DNA from 2 places in the Bradyrhizobium sp. CCBAU 21365 genome. Region 1 is predicted to be linked to the other one. Evidence: predicted binding sites of a transcription regulator. Region 1 holds the regulator's gene; the other holds the start of a gene.
What was found. Region 1 encodes LexA, which represses DNA repair genes until DNA is damaged. Its sites were predicted from a motif close to TGTTCNNNNTGTGTTCNG; they were not measured.
Positions count from the first base shown of each region.

Region 2: the regulator LexA is predicted to act here: its motif matches at 2,657-2,674, upstream of XI02_RS09020 (ribonuclease T2).

Region 1 covers NZ_CP030036.1:5,091,668-5,099,459, reverse strand. Annotated here, with positions in the region: gene XI02_RS23455 (ComEC/Rec2 family competence protein) at 1-1,376, shown strand, start outside; gene XI02_RS23450 (hypothetical protein) at 1,373-1,600, opposite strand; gene XI02_RS23445 (hypothetical protein) at 1,746-2,174, opposite strand; gene lexA (transcriptional repressor LexA) at 2,431-3,135, opposite strand; gene glp (gephyrin-like molybdotransferase Glp) at 3,379-4,590, opposite strand; gene XI02_RS23430 (HAD family phosphatase) at 4,593-5,243, opposite strand; gene XI02_RS23425 (IS110 family transposase) at 5,625-6,566, shown strand; gene XI02_RS23420 (hypothetical protein) at 6,795-6,950, opposite strand; gene glyA (serine hydroxymethyltransferase) at 7,059-7,792, opposite strand, start outside.
Region 2 covers NZ_CP030036.1:1,909,958-1,917,749, forward strand. Annotated here, with positions in the region: gene XI02_RS09005 (outer membrane protein) at 1-87, shown strand, start outside; gene XI02_RS09010 (cold-shock protein) at 359-571, opposite strand; gene XI02_RS09015 (23S rRNA (adenine(2030)-N(6))-methyltransferase RlmJ) at 833-1,693, opposite strand; gene XI02_RS09020 (ribonuclease T2) at 1,928-2,614, opposite strand; gene XI02_RS09025 (hypothetical protein) at 2,728-3,204, opposite strand; gene XI02_RS09030 (hypothetical protein) at 3,371-3,670, shown strand; gene XI02_RS09035 (DUF3617 family protein) at 3,714-4,244, shown strand; gene XI02_RS09040 (TonB-dependent receptor plug domain-containing protein) at 4,989-6,224, shown strand; gene XI02_RS45170 (hypothetical protein) at 6,209-6,385, shown strand; gene XI02_RS09045 (ATP-binding protein) at 6,387-7,772, opposite strand.

The sequences.
Region 1 (7,792 bases):
CCGGCTACCACATGGCCGTGGTCGCCGGCGTCGTGTTCTTCGCGGTGCGCGCGCTGCTCGCGCTGTTTCCGGCACTGACGGCGGGGCATCCGATCAAGAAATGGGCGGCGGCGGCGGCGCTGGTCGCCGCGGCATTCTATCTGTTGCTGTCGGGTGCGGAGGTCGCGACGCAACGGTCGTTCTTCATGACCGCCGTGGTGCTGCTCGCCGTGATCGTCGACCGCCGCGCGATCACCTTCCGCACGCTGGCGGTGGCGGCGCTGATCGTGCTCGCGATCGCGCCGGAGGCGCTGGTGCATCCGAGCTTCCAGATGTCGTTTGCCGCGACGCTCGGGCTGGTGGCGCTGGTGCAGATCGGGCTGCCGAACCTATTCGCGTCGCCCGACCATTCGGCGACCGCGCGGGTTGCGCTGTGGGGCGGGCGCGAGCTCACCATGCTGATGCTGGCCTCGCTGGTGGCGGGGCTGGCGACGACGCCCTACGCCGCGTTCCACTTCCACCGCGTGACGCCCTACGGGCTGCTCGCCAACCTCGCGGCGATGCCTGTCGTGTCGGCGGTCGTGATGCCGGCCGGCCTGCTGGGCCTCGTCGCCATGCCGTTCGGCTTCGACGGCGTGTTCTGGGCGATCATGGGTCTTGGCATCGACTGGATGATCCTGGTGACGCAATGGGTCGCCGCACTCCCGGGCGCGGTCGGCCGCATGGCGGCGTTCGGGATCGGGCCGCTGATTGCAGCGAGTGCCGGCATCATCCTGCTCGGGCTGCTGCGTACGCCGCTGCGCTGGTCGGGCGCGGTTCTGCTGCTGGTGGCCTCGGTCTGGGCGCTCAGGGTGCCGCAGCCGGACGTGCTGGTCTCCGGCGACGGCCGCAACGTCGCGGTGCGCGGCGGTGACGGGCGGCTGCATTTGATGCACAGCGCCAAGGATGCGTTCCTGGTCAAGGAGTGGCTGGCGGCGGACGCCGACGCGCGGACCGCCACCGATGCGTCGCTCGGCGACGGCGTCTCCTGCGATGCCGGCGGCTGCGTGACCCAGGGACTAGGCGGCGCCTTCGTCGCGCTGGCGACCCGGCCGGAGGCGCTGGCGGACGACTGCGAGCGCGCAGGCTTGATCGTGACGGCGCGGGCGGCGCCGCGGGGCTGCACGGCGTCGGTGATCGATGCCGAGCGGCTGCGGCGCCACGGCGCGCTGGTACTGCGGCGGACCAGGGACGGCTACGCCGTCGATGCCGTCAAGCCCGGCGGGATCGACCGGCCGTGGTCGCCGGCGGTTCCCGGCGACGGCGAGAGCGAGACGACGCTGCGCGCAGCCGCCGCCGCACCGCGGCCTGCCGTGGATGCGACGCCGGCCGAGTCCGATCTGCAGGGCGATGACTAGCGGTGGTCCGGCGAGGGGGCGCTCGGCAGCTCGAACAGGCCGAGATGGTATTCGTCGGAGTCGGGGCCGGCGTCGGGCTTCTTGACGAGGGTGAAGGAAGCCTCGGGAAATTGCTCCCAGACTCTCAGGTCGTCGGCCGTCACCGTCAGCCAACCGAACCGGAACATGTAGCGGCCCGGTTCCGTGACGCGTCCAGCCTTTTGCCATGTGACCTTATCGACCACCGCGCACGTCCTCCGTGCCCGATGATGCGCCAAGGCGCCGGCTGACGCAAATTTCCTCGTGCGCCCCGGAAGCGGAAGTCCGGGGGCGCCCGAAATTGCTTAGGTCATCCGCCGCCGAACAGCCCATTCCGCGGCGACGATGCGCTCAACCCAAAAACAGCGTTGCAAATGCGGAGGGCCGCCGCTCCACCACCTTCGGCTTCTGCTCGACCGGCGGATGCAGCGCCGGCAATTGCAGCACGCTGACGCGCTGTCCCTCGACCAGCTGGGTCACCAGCACATGGCTGCCGTCGGGGAATTCCACCGCGTCATGATGCCGATCGGGCACGTCGGGCTCGACTTCGTTGAACACGCCGACGCGATAGTTCAGCGTCTTGGTCCAGATCCAGCGGCTGTCGTAGCGAACGTTCTCGGCGAAAGCGAGCTCGGTGCCCGGCAGCATGCAGACCGCGACAGTGGGATCGTTTTCCGAAGCAAAACCGCGGGTCGACGTGCCGCGGAACGTCGTCGTGATCAGCGTCTCTCCGACAATGGCGGGGCGCGATGCCACGGCGTGCAGACTATAGTCACACATCGGATGGCTCCTCATTTCGAGGTAGCGACCCGTGCCTCTCTTGAGGCATTGGGGCCTCTACCAGAGTGGACGATAGCGAACGAGCTTCCGCTCGTTTCTGGGCGATTGTACGACTGGTCCGAGACCGACCCCGATCACAAACACGCGACGCTGCGCGAGAGGTATCGGAGCGCATCGGGCAGGCCGTACGCTACGCTATCATGCAAGGAACGATCCGACGTGTTGCTCGTTCCCGGCCGCCGCAAGTATTTGCAATTCAGTATTTGCGATACAGGCCGATCAGCTTGCCCTGGATGCGGACCCGGTTCGGCGGCAGGATGCGCACTTCATAGGCGGTGTTGGCCGGCTCGAGCGCGATCGATGCGCCGCGGCGGCGGAAGCGCTTCAGGGTGGCTTCCTCCTCGTCGATCAGCGCCACCACGATGTCGCCGGTATTGGCGACGTCGTTGCGCTGGATCAGCGCCATGTCGCCGTCGAGGATGCCGGCATCGACCATCGAGTCGCCGCGCACCTCGAGCGCATAGTGCTCGCCGGCGCCGAGCATGTCGGGCGGCACGCTGATGGTGTGGCTGCGGGTCTGCAGCGCCTCGATCGGCGTACCGGCGGCGATCCGGCCCATCACGGGGACCGCGACCGGACGGTTGCCGTCGTCCTCGGCGATCGGCGGCGTGCTGGCGCGCCGGCCGAGGGTGCCTTCGATGACGCTGGGCGTGAAGCCGCGTCGGCCGTTGCCGCCGCCGGCCGAGAGTTCGGGCAGCTTGATGACCTCAATGGCGCGGGCGCGGTTCGGCAGGCGGCGGATGAAGCCGCGCTCCTCCAGCGCAGTGATCAGGCGGTGGATACCGGACTTCGAGCGCAGGTCGAGCGCATCCTTCATCTCGTCGAAGGAGGGCGGTACGCCGGCCTCTTTCAGACGTTCATTGATGAAACGCAGAAGTTCGTACTGTTTGCGCGTGAGCATCTCGAGTATTCCCCCGGTTGATAGCGGCGTTCGATTCCGAGACTCTTCTGGTGGGGCCTGCAGGCGGGGCCTGACCTCAGGAGCATGTGCTCGTTGCACTTGCTTCCACGCGGCTTCCCGATTGTAGACACCAGTACTCGAAACAAATCATGAACGGACACTATATGTTCGATATGTGTTCCGCAACCACTTAATTTCCGGTGAACGGATCAGGCAACGCACGATCGGCGGGGCGTGAAAACCCTATTCGGGCAGCGTCAGGATCTCGCATTCGCTGCCTTTGACGGCCGCCGCCGCAAACGGCGGACGCACGAGAAGTGCCCGTGCCGCAGCGAGATTCGCGAGCAGCGACGAATCCTGCTGCGTCACCGGCGTTGCGATCAGCTTGCCGTCCTCGCGCGCTTCGAGACGCGCCCGCAGATAGTCCTCGCGCTGGTCGTTGGCGGCGAGGTCGCGGCCGAGCAGGGCGCTCGCGCGGCGATGATGAATCACTTTCCGGCCGCTCAGCGCCCGAATCAACGGCACCAGGAACAGGAAGGCGCAGACATAGGACGACACCGGATTGCCGGGCAGGCCGATCACCCGCATCGCGCCGAGCCGGCCATGCATCATCGGCTTGCCGGGCCGCATCGCGATCCGCCAGAACGCCATCTCGACGCCCTCGGCCTCCAGCGACCGCTTGACGAGATCGTGGTCGCCGACCGAGGCGCCGCCTGTCGTAATCAGGACATCGGCGCCGGCCTCGCGTGCCCGGCGGATGCCGGCCGTGGTCGCCTCCACCGTGTCGGCGGCAACGCCGAGGTCGACGGTCTCGGCGCCTTCGGCGCGCGCCAGCGCCCGCAGCGCGTAGCCGTTGGAATAGACGATCTGGCCGGGACGGGGCCGCGAGCCCGGCATCACCAGTTCGTCGCCGGTCGCCAGCACCGCGACCTTCGGGCGGCGGCGCACCGCAAGTTCCGGATAGTTCATGGCGGCCGCCAGCGACAGCGCGCGGTCGGACAGGTGGCTGCCGCCGGCGAGCAGCACCTCGCCCGCACGGAAATCGACCCCGGCCTGGCGGATGTGCCGCCCGACGCTGGCGGCCTCCGTGATCGTGATGTGGTCGCCGTCGACGGCGGTGTCTTCCTGGATGATCACCGCGTCGGCGCCATTGGGGATCACGCCGCCGGTGAAGATCCGCACCGCCTCGCCGGCGCCGACCGTCCGCCCGAACGGCCGGCCGGCGGCGACTTCGCCGATCACCTTGAGCCGGGCCTTTAGATCAGCCGCATCGGCGGCGCGCACCGCATAGCCGTCCATCGCCGACATCGGCTGCGGCGGCTGGGTGCGCAGCGCCGCGAGGTCGTGCGCCAGCGTGCGGTGGTAGGCGGCATCGAGCGCGACCATCTCCTCTGGCAGCGGTTCGGCGCCGGCGAGGACGGCGGACAGGGCATCGGCAACCGGCATCAGGGCCACGCTCAGAGCTCCTCAATTCCTAATGTCCAAATACCAAGTGCGGTCAAAGCCCTTGCCACGTCATCCGTCGATGTCACGTGGATAGCATGAAGGCCGCGCGCCCGTGCACCTTCGATATTGGCGGCCAGGTCGTCGAAGAACAGGATCCGCGACGCCGGGACGCCGATGGCTTTTACCACATGATCATAGGCCTCGGCGTCGGGTTTGCGGAAGCCGATGCTCGAGGACAGGAAGACGTTGCGGAAATGGCTGAGCAGCTCGGCATGGGTGACCGAGAAGTGCGCGACATGGGCCGGATTGGTGTTGGAGAAGGCGTAGAGCGGCATCCGCTCGGCGGCCGCCGCGAGCAGCGGGGCGATGCCCGGCATCTCGCCGGTGAAGATCGCATTCCAGCCCTCGAGGAACTGGGCGTCCGTGATGTCGATGCCGAGAGTCCGGCGCAGGCTTTCGAAGAACGCCGCGTCGTCGATCCGGCCGATCTCGTGATGCTTGAAACTGTCGTCGACGACAAATCGCGTGGCGAGCTCGGCGGGCGCACAGCCGGCGTGCTGCGCCCAGTGCGCCATCACCTTGTCAAAGTCGATGTCGAGCACGACGCGGCCGATATCGAACAGCAGCACGTCGACGGAGTTGGGAGAGAGTCGCGAGGTCATTGCGTGAAACCGTGTACGAGAATTGCGGGCAGGCGGCAATGTCCTCGATTTCAGTGACGGGTGTGTGGATTGTACGTGGCGTTGCATTCATCGCGAGACTGTTCCCGCGCACACCACCGTCGTCCCGGCGAAGGCCGGGACCCATCACCACCGGATTTGATCAGGAACGGGATCGTGGCCCCGGCGTCGCGCAACAATTGAGATTTGGGGTAATGGGTCCCTGTGTCTTGGAAGTGTGTCAGGATGAGGGTGGGCGGGAAGCCGTTGGGTCCTTGGCGCTTGACGCCGTGAGCCGGCTCGGTCTCCCGCCCGTTCCATCTATCAACCTGAACAGTTGCACGAGGCTGCACCAACAGACCTCGCATCACAGGGACAGGCACCGTGATCATAGCTCTTCGTTACGTCGGAATCGACATCTCCAAGAAACACCTCGATATCTTTGATGAGGCTGACGGCGTGCCGAGGCGCATTGCCAACGCGACACAGGCCATCACACAGCAGGTGGCGCGTTGGCAATGCGATGCGCTGGTGGTCTTCGAGGCGACGGGTATCTATGACCTCGCGCTTCGCGAGGCGCTGCGTCAGGCCGGGATCCAGTTCGCACGGATCAACCCGGCCCGTGCCCGCGACTTTGCACGGGCCAGCGGCCTACTCGCCAAGACCGATCCGATCGATGCGCGGATGCTGGCGGCCTTTGCGCGGGCCATGCAGCCCGCCCCCGAGCAGGTCGCCGATCCTGCACGGGGCGCCTTGGCGAGGCTTGCAAAACGGCGGGATCAGCTGGTCCTCATGCGCGCCCAGGAGAAGAACCGGCGCAGCGAGGCCGACGATCGCGCCATGGCCGAACGCATCGGCCGCCTCATCGAGGTCCTCGACAGCGAGATCGCCGAGATCGAGGCCGACATCAGCGCATTGATTAAAGCCGAAGCGCAGATCGCGGACGATGCGAAGTTAATGCGTTCGCTGCCCGGCGTGGGTCCCGTGGCCTGCATGCAGCTCATCGCGCAGATGCCGGAACTCGGGCGGGTCGGACCGAAACAACTCGCAGCGCTCGCTGGCCTTGCTCCCTTCAACGTCGACAGCGGCACCTTCCGCGGCAAGCGCAAGATTGCGGGCGGCCGAAAGCGCGTTCGTGACGCCCTTTATATGGCGGCCCTCAACGCAGTTCGCAGAGCTGATCCGTTCAAGGCCTTCTATGCACGACTGCGACAGGCCGGAAAACCAGCCAAACTCGCCCTCATCGCCGTCGCCAGGAAGCTGCTCACGGTCCTCAATGCCATGATGCGAGACCGAAAGCCGTACCTGCAGACCAAACCAACATAACAGTTGCCGGCCTTCGCCGGGACGACGGCGGGTGTTGTCGCTTGTGCGTCAAACATTCGCATTCTCGCGACATGATATGTCCGAGCCTTGCTCTTTTCACCCTATATTTTTGCTGCGGTGCTTGGCTTGCCGCGTCGGGCAACTCAGTGGCACGCGCGCGCGCGTTTTCGGCACACCAAGCGGCTTGTTGACGCCTCCCGGCGGCTTGGTGCCCGCCGGGCGTAGCTCTCACAGCCTGGACAGTGCCAGGCCGAGGTAACCGATCAGCGCACCGGTGCTGAGAATGATGACGACGAGCGCCTGCTCCGAGCGTGCTTGCAAGGTTTTCCGGGTCACGGTGTTCGACGCTCCGTCTTCGAGATCATGCGGTCCAACGAACAGCATCAATTTCCGTTCCGGTCGTTCCCGGGGAACCTTCATGACGTGCCCATGCAGACTGCACACCCGGACGAGCGACGCGACGAACGCGGAACAGGAACGCGGCTTGGCCGCCTATGAGGGCGGTGCGATCCCCGGAACGGGGAAAGCGCGGCACATCTCGACGCTGTTCGACCTCAGTCGCTTGACGACCGCTGCATCTCCCTTCGACCGGAGGGATCCCGCAATGAGCTCGGCGATGAGGCGCATTTCGGGCTCGCCCATGCCGCGCGTGGTCGCCGCCGGCGTCCCGAGGCGAATGCCGCTCGGCTTGAGCGGCGGACGCGGATCGTCGGGAATGATCTGCTTGTTTGCGGTGATCCCGACGGCGTCGAGGATGTTCTCGGCCGCGCCGCCGTCCAGGCCGACGCTGGCCACCGTATCCACGACCATCATGTGATTGTCGGTTCCGCCGGTGATCAAGGTCATGCCGCGTTCCATCAACGCTTCGGCCAGGACCTTCGCGTTACGGATGACCAGCCCTGCATAGGCCTGAAAATCGGATGTCGATGCCTTCTTCAGCGTGACCGCGGTTCCGGCCACAACGTTCATGTGCGGACCTCCCTGCAATCCCGGGAACACCGACGCGTCGATCTTGCCGGCGAACTCCCGGCGACAAAGAACGATGCCGCCGCGCGGTCCGCGAAGCGTCTTGTGCGATGTCGTCGTCATCACGTCGAAGCCCGCATCGAGCGGATTGCGCAAGGCGTTGCCGGCGATCAGGCCGCCGTAATGGCTGACGTCGGCCATGGTCAGTGCACCCACCTCATCGGCGATACTCTTGAAGGACGCATAATCCAGATCGCGCG
Region 2 (7,792 bases), 3.2 Mb from region 1:
GCCAACAGCAACTTCACGATCACCGGTGGCGTGTCGAACGGCTACAGCTTCAGCCTGGTTCGCGCCGGCATCAACTATCACTTTTGAGAACAAGAAAACGTCGACCATCAACTCCCGGCCGCGCCTTGCGCGGCCGGGTTTTTCTTTGTGTTGATGATCTCAACGTCGCGCATGGCGGCATGCACGCCACGGCGTCCGCGAATCCAATCGGTGGGCCGCACGTGTGGGATATGCGGCACCGCCAGTCGCGTCCGCATCATTCAGGTGATCATCCAGAGCACGCCAGCCGCGCGCTCGGCGGTCAACTCACACGCAACGCCTCATTCGGCGTTCATCACGAGCCGCGCAGCGCGAGCGCTCATGAGACCACCAGGTTGACCGCCTTCGGGCCCTTGCCCTTCTTGTCGGGCTCAACCTCGAACGTAATGCGTTGTCCTTCAGTCAGGTCCTTCAATCCTGCACGCTCGACAGCAGTGATGTGAACGAACACATCGCGGCCGCCATCATCCGGCTTGATGAAGCCGTAGCCACGCTCTCCGTTGAAGAACTTGACTGTCCCAGTCATGGCCATCGGGAAACTCCTCCCCCGTATTGCTCCACCGCTACGCGCACGCCGCGTAGCGGTTGACCGACATTCGCTTGTCGGAAGCTTGGCCACCTGAACAGGCCGGCGTCACGCCGCCGGTCTGCCTGGATTTTATTTCGGCCTTGTCACTCCGCCGCAACCATTCGCGGAAGCGGAACGTAAAGCCAGTCGTAACAGGATGAGCATAATACGGTTCCGCGCAAATTGCCTATGCTCAAAATTGAACTTTTCAGTAGGAGCTGTCGATCAAGGTTTAGGCGTCTCGAGTCTGAAGCGCCCTGCACCGCCTTGACCGAGCGGCTTCTCGAGTTCGGGCAGGATGATCTTCAACTCATTCGCCAGCGTCCACGGCGGATTCACCAGCAAAAGCCCTGTGGAAACGAGGCCTGCGCCTGCTTCTTGCGGTGCCACACTGAATTCCAGACGCAGGCATTTGCCGGCGGGCCGACTCGCTGCCGTTGCAGCGGCCACGCTGCGCGCTAGCTCATCGGTGGCTCTCCGGGTTTTTACGGGGTACCACAAAAGATACGTGCCGGTCGGCCACTTCGCGAATGCTTCCGTGAAAGCACTGGCCAGCCGCTCGAACTCGTCCTTTGCTTCGAACGGTGGATCGATCAGCACCAGGCCGCGCCGCTCGTTCGGCGGCACGAATGCTGGCAGCGCCATCCAGCCGTCGAGATCGACGACGCGCGCTTGCGCGTCGCGTCGCAAGGCGTCGATCAGTTGTTTGCGCGCCGTCGGTTCGATCTCGCAGGCGGTGAGGCGGTCTTGCGGACGCAGCAGCGCCCGCGCGATCAGCGGCGAACCAGGATAGGCCTTCAGCTCGCCTTTCGGATTGAAGGCTCTGACGATGTCGAGATAGGGCGCGATCAGCGGCAATGCCTTGTCGGAGAGCCGCGCCTGCATCAGCCGCGCGATGCCGGTGAGCCATTCGCCGCCGCGCTGCGCTTCGCTCGACGTCAAATCATAAAGGCCGGCGCCGGCGTGGGTGTCGATGACGCGGAATGGCGCCGGCTTGTCCTGCAGATAGGTGAGCATGCGCACCAGCACGATGTGCTTGATGACGTCGGCAAAGCTGCCGGCATGAAAGGCGTGACGGTAGTTCATGTGATGATCGTGCTGCGCTCCCAAGGGGTGCGCATGTTGTACTCGTCATACCCGGGCTTGTCCCGGCCTTCGCTGAAGCTTCGGCGGGGTCAACATCCGAGCTCGGCGAAGCCTTGGCGTAGCCGGCTCCCGGGCGTCTGCGCCTTATCTGCTTGTTTCGCGATGGCGCAGGTGGCCGGGACGTTCTGCGCGACGACGCGCGGCACGGGCCTGCCGGCCACGACGCAGGGAGTTTCAGCCGCCGCGAACCGGCGGCATCAGCACCTGATCGCGGCGGCAGGCGCGGCGATCGATTTCCTCACAGGAGTGGAATTGCAGATCCTTGCTGAGGCAGATCCGCACCTCGCTGAGCCGCTTGCTGTCGCAGGTCACCGAGATCGCGGAGTTGCTGAGGCCCGGATTGACCTTGATGAACGCTGTCTCCAGCTCGTCGGGCGCGACCGTCTTCGGCTCCGACAATTGCAGGAATTCCTCCGGAATCTTGACCGTGGCGCGGGCCTTGCGGATGGCTTCGAAATAGGCGCGCTCGCCGAGACCGGAGCAGGTGCCGTGCTTGTCCCACTCGTTGTAGATCAGCCCGGGCGCCGGCATCAGGTCGAGCATCGAGCTCATAATGCTGCGGGCGAGTCGCGGCGAGGGCCGCTGGCAATATTCCGGGAAGCCCCGCTCATATTGCGGCCATAGGCCGTGCACCACGAAGGAGTAGGGCCGTCCGCCGCACTGCGCCTGCGTGCCGCGGCCGTTGTTGCCGCGCTCGCTCGCCGCCTCGCAGAACGAGGGCGACCACGACAGCGACAGCACATAGAAATCGAACTCACCGGGCGCATTCTGGCGGCGATCCTGGGCCGAGGCCCCAACCGCACTGCACAGAATAATGCCAACCGAAATCAAGAATCGGGAAATTGTGTCCAACCGAGGCATCAAACGCTCCCCTCACTGACCGCCCAGAGCCTAGCAGGTCGTGAGAACATTTCAAGAACAAAAAGCCGCCGTCCAAATGGCGGCGGCTCCTGCTTTGGCAGTCTGGTCGGAGATCAGGGCCGGGCGGCCTTGCAGGACGGGTTATAGGCCCAGTTGCGGTCGAGCCCCGCGACGCACCATTCGACGCCCTGATTGATGCTGGCAAAGCCGCCGTCCTCGATGATCGAATAGTGCACCTTGCGCACCTTGCCATCGCTCAGCATCGCCTCGCCGGTGCAATAGCGGCGCGGAATATTGTCGGACTGCCAGGGACGGAAGGCGGTTTCGTGAATCCCGTTGAAGCCGGTGATCACGAGCGGCGAATTCCAGAAGGTGGCTTCCTTCTCCTGGAATTGCGTGCTGATGACCGTCAGTGCCTTCTCGCACGGGGCCACATTGCCGTCATAGCGCGGGCCGGACAGCCAGAAGTTCATTTCGAGCGGATTGGCCGCCTCGGCCGTACCCCCGAAAGCCAGCAGGCCGACCGCGAGTGCGGCGCCGAGGCCGAGCTTGCGGCCGAGTTTATTCCGGGAGTTGAACAGGTTGCGCATGGGAATCCACCCGATTATCCGATGCCGCGGACGGTGCCGCGAAGCCCCGGCAAGGTCAAGTGCAGGGCGGCAACACCTGCGGAGAAGTCCACTTTGGGGACCCGGCTCGTTCTTTTCACGGTCGCCGGCGCACTCTATGTTGGCTCGAAGCGAAATGGAGTCTGCGATGCGAAGGAAATTGGCCGCGTGCCTGGTTGCCGTTTGCGGGATGCTGGTCGTTGTGCCGGCGCGGGCCGACTGGATGCAGCCGGTGCCGCCGTTCAAGGGCAATGATACCGGCGGTATCATCGCCTATACGCTGGCGACCCAGGCCGACGCCCGGCAGCTTGCCGTCGATCACTGCGCCTCCTACGGCAAGGTGGTCAAGTTCCTTGCGATGCAGAACTATCCGGGCGGCTACATCTCTTTCGCCTGTCGCTGGGTGCCCTATGGCGCAGCCCAGAGGCCGCTGCGCACGCTCTACTGAGCGCGCACCAGATCTTTCGATCGTTCAGCCGGGAGCCGACCGCATGACCCGACAGCTTGCCTTGCTTGGTTCGGCTGTGTGCCTTGTCCTGTCCGCTGGCGCCGCAAGCGCGGTCGACCTGCCGATCCGCAAGGCCGGTCTGTGGGAGATGAAGATGGTGCGCACCGGCGGGCCGATGCCGGAAATCACCATGCAGCACTGCACCGACGAGACCACCGACAAGGAGATGAGCGCGGCGGCCTCGCCGATGGCCAAGGAAGTCTGCTCCAAGCAGGATATCCAGAAGACCGCGACCGGCTATGTCAGCGACAGCGTCTGCAGCGTCGCCGGCATGACGATGCAGAGCCATGCCGAGATCGTCGGTGATTTCAATTCCGCCTACACGGTGAAGAGCACCTCGCATGCCGAGGGCGGCGCGGCCGGCTCGCGTGACACCACGATGACCATCGAGGCGAAATGGCTCGGCGCCTGCAAGAGCGACCAGAAGGCCGGTGACATCATCATGCCCGGCGGCATGAAGATGAACGTCAAGGACATGGAAAAGCTGAAGGGCCTCCTGCCCAAGCAGAAGTAGCGCGCTGCGCATTCCGCCGCTGCCGCGCGAACGCATCGCCTCTCATGCCGAGAGGCTGCGCCGCTTGCACCACCACTTCGAGTAACTCGCGACAAAATTGCGAAGCAATCTTGCGCTGAGGCGATGTGCAATCCATCCGATCCCTCCCGTCACCCCCAGGGCCATCGCATATGCCCCTTGGCGACCGCGCAAGTGCTTGGCCTCGTGGTTCGAGACGCGCCGCAAGCGGCGCTCCTCACCATGAGGGTCTACTATTGTGCCGCAGAACAAGACCTCATCCTGAGGAGCCCGCCGAAGGCGGGCGTCTCGAAGGATGGCCACGAGCACACCGCCACGAAATGCGATAGCCTTTGCCCGGGGATGACGGTTCACCGCGTTCGTGCGCTCCTTGGCGCGCGATGACGTCGACGGGATGCAACATCATTGAATGATCGCCGCCTGCGTCGTGTTCGAAACTCTCTGCGAGAGATAACGCGCATCGCATTCGTGGTGTCGAAAGCCTGACGCACCAACATGTCGTTTTGAACCGTTCCAGCGTTGCGCAACTTGAATCGTTCCAGTGTTTCGCATCGTGTGCGTTTCAATGGATTCTATTTTGCACGTGTGGAATTTCGTTCATCCCGCCGATAGTAGTCCGCCCCAATCGCTGCCCGCTTGGTGACAAACGCGCGGCTCGATCAAGATCAGTCTGGGCGCGTGGGGATTTGTTCGGTGGGAATGGCTTCGTTGCGGAGCAAGCGCGGCTTGCTCGGATCAACGGCTGCGATCAATGCAGCGCTGCTCGGTTCGGTCGTGCTTGTGCCAATGGGCACGGACGTCGCCTGCGCTCAGGCGCAGGCAAGTCCTCCGCAGAACAATGTCAGCGAGCTTCCCGCAGTGACGGTGGATGAGCCTGGCGCCGCAAAGAAGCGCGGTGCCGTCGTTTCGAGCCAGAACACCAGGGCATCGCGCGCGGCCGCGGCGAACCGGCGCCGCAATGCGACTGCGCCCGCCCGGAGCCAGGCTCCGCGGTCGCAAGGCGCAGGTGGCGCGATCGGTACGACGACGGGTTACGTCGCGACCGCCAGCACTGCCGGTACCAAGACCAGCACAGCGCTGATCGAAACGCCGCAGTCGCTTTCGGTCGTTACGCAAAAGGAGCTCCGGGATCGCAACGTTCAGACGCTCAAGGACGCCGTCAGCTACACGCCCGGCGTGACGACCACGGCGTTCGGCTATGATCCAAGGTTCGACAGTTTCTACATCCGCGGCTTCGATGCGACCTATACGGGGATCTATCGCGACGGCCTGCGTCAGGGCGGCGGCAACTTCGCCATTCCCAAGATCGAACCTTACGGTCTCGACAGCGTGTCGATCCTCCGTGGTCCCGCCTCGGGCCTCTATGGCCTCGGCTCTCCGGGAGGCATCGTGGATGTCACGACCAAGCGGCCGCCGTTGACGGCATTCGGTGAGGTGCAGCTGCAGGGCGGCACCTACGACCGTTACCAGGGCAGTTTCGATGTTGGTGGTCCGGTGCCCGGCAGCGATCAGCTGTACTACCGGCTGACCGGTCTGCTGCGCGACGCAAAGACCTGGTACCCGGGCAACGACGACGATCGCGCCTATATCGCGCCTGCCTTGACCTGGCGGCCGGACGCTGACACGTCCTTCACCATCCTGAGCGAATATCAAAAGAGCCGAACCGCCGCGAGCATCGGCGACTTCCGCACGCCTGACGGACAATTGACCAACATCTATTCGAATGATCCGGCGTTCAGCGCGATGGATCAGAAGCAATACCGCATCGGCTACGCGTTCGAGCATAATGTCGACGATGTGTGGACGGTGCGGCAGAACTTCCGCTTCTATCAGGTGGACGTCGACGCGAAATACACCCAGATCGATTCCATCGACGGCAGCACCAATCTCGCGTCGCGGTCGGCCTGGCGGATCCTGGACAGACGTTCCAGAACGCGGCGACGACGTTGTTCGATGCGGTGATCGACTACGATCTCGGCAAGCTGGACCGGCGCTTCCTCGGCGCCACCATGCGCGTCAACGCGACCAATCTGTTCGACACGCACTACCAGACCTGCCAGTCCGGCTACTGTTATGCCGGCGAACGGCGGCAGGTCATCGGCACCTTGTCCTACCGCTGGTAGGTTACACCGGCACCCGCACGACGGCGCGCAGACCGCCCATCGGGCTTTCGCTGAGCATGATGTCGCCGCCATGCGAGCGGGCGATGTCGCGGGCGATCGCAAGTCCGAGCCCGGTGCCGCCTTCGTCCTGGTTGCGGGCGTCGTCGAGCCGCAGGAACGGCTTGAACACTTCCTCGCGCATGTCGGCGGGGATGCCCGGTCCGTCGTCGTCGACCGTGACGTTGAGGTAGCGATGGTCGCGATGGCCGGTGATCGAGATCGTGTTGGCGTGGCGCGCCGCATTGGAGACGAGGTTGGCGAGACAGCGCTTGAACGAGGCCGGCTTCACCGTGACGACGGGCAGGCCGTGGAACGCGACGGTTGCGGTGTGGCCGTGGCGTTCGGCGTCGCTGCGCAATTCCTCCAGCGCCAACGCCATGTCGGTCGGCTGCGCGACCTCGCCGGAATCGCCGCGCGCGAAGGCGAGATAATCCTCCAGCATCATCGACATCTCGTCGACGTCCTTGCGCATCGCGTCGATCTCGGGGCCTTCGCCGATCAGGGCAAGCTCGAGCTTGAACCGGGTCAGGATGGTGCGCAGATCGTGCGACACGCCGGCGAGCATTGCAGTGCGCTGCTCGATCGAACGTTCGACGCGCGCCTTCATCTCGATGAAGGCCTGCGCCGCGCGCCGCACCTCGCGGGCACCGCGCGGCCGGAAGTTCGGCGCCTCGCGGCCCTTGCCGAAACTTTCGGCGGCGTCGGCGAGCCGCAGGATCGGCTTGATCTGGTTGCGCAGGAACAGCACGGCGACGATCAGGAGGATCGTCGAGGTGCCGAGCATCCAGAAGATGAAGATCTCCGAATTGGAGGCGTAGGCCGCGCTGCGCTGGGCGAAGATCCGCATCACCGAATCGTCGAGCTGCACCCGGATCTCGACCAAATTGGATTTGCCCACGGTGTCGATCCAGAACGGACGGCTGATCTGGCGGCCGAGCTGCACCGAAAGCGTCTGGTCGAGCAGCGAGAAGAACGGCTTCGGCCCCGGCGGCGGCATGTCGCCGGCGGGCAGGAAGTCGACCACCAGCTGCAGTTTCTGGGCGATGCGGCGAAGCTGCGCGCGGTCCTTGTCCTGCGGGTAGCTTTTGTAGACGTCGATCAGCGCGGCGATATCGGACACCACCGCGGCCGACAGGCGCCGCGTCACCGTGTTCCAGTGCCGCTCCATGAACACGAACGCCACCACGGTCTGCAGGATCACCATCGGCACGATCATGATCAGCAGCGCGCGGGCATAGAGGCCGGTCGGCATCCAGCTCTTGAACGCATTGCCCATCCAGCCGTTCGCCTTCGAGACGCGCTGCGAGGCGTTCTTGATTAGGGTCAGGCCGGAGTCGAGCGTGCTCATGCGGATGCTCTACAGCATGA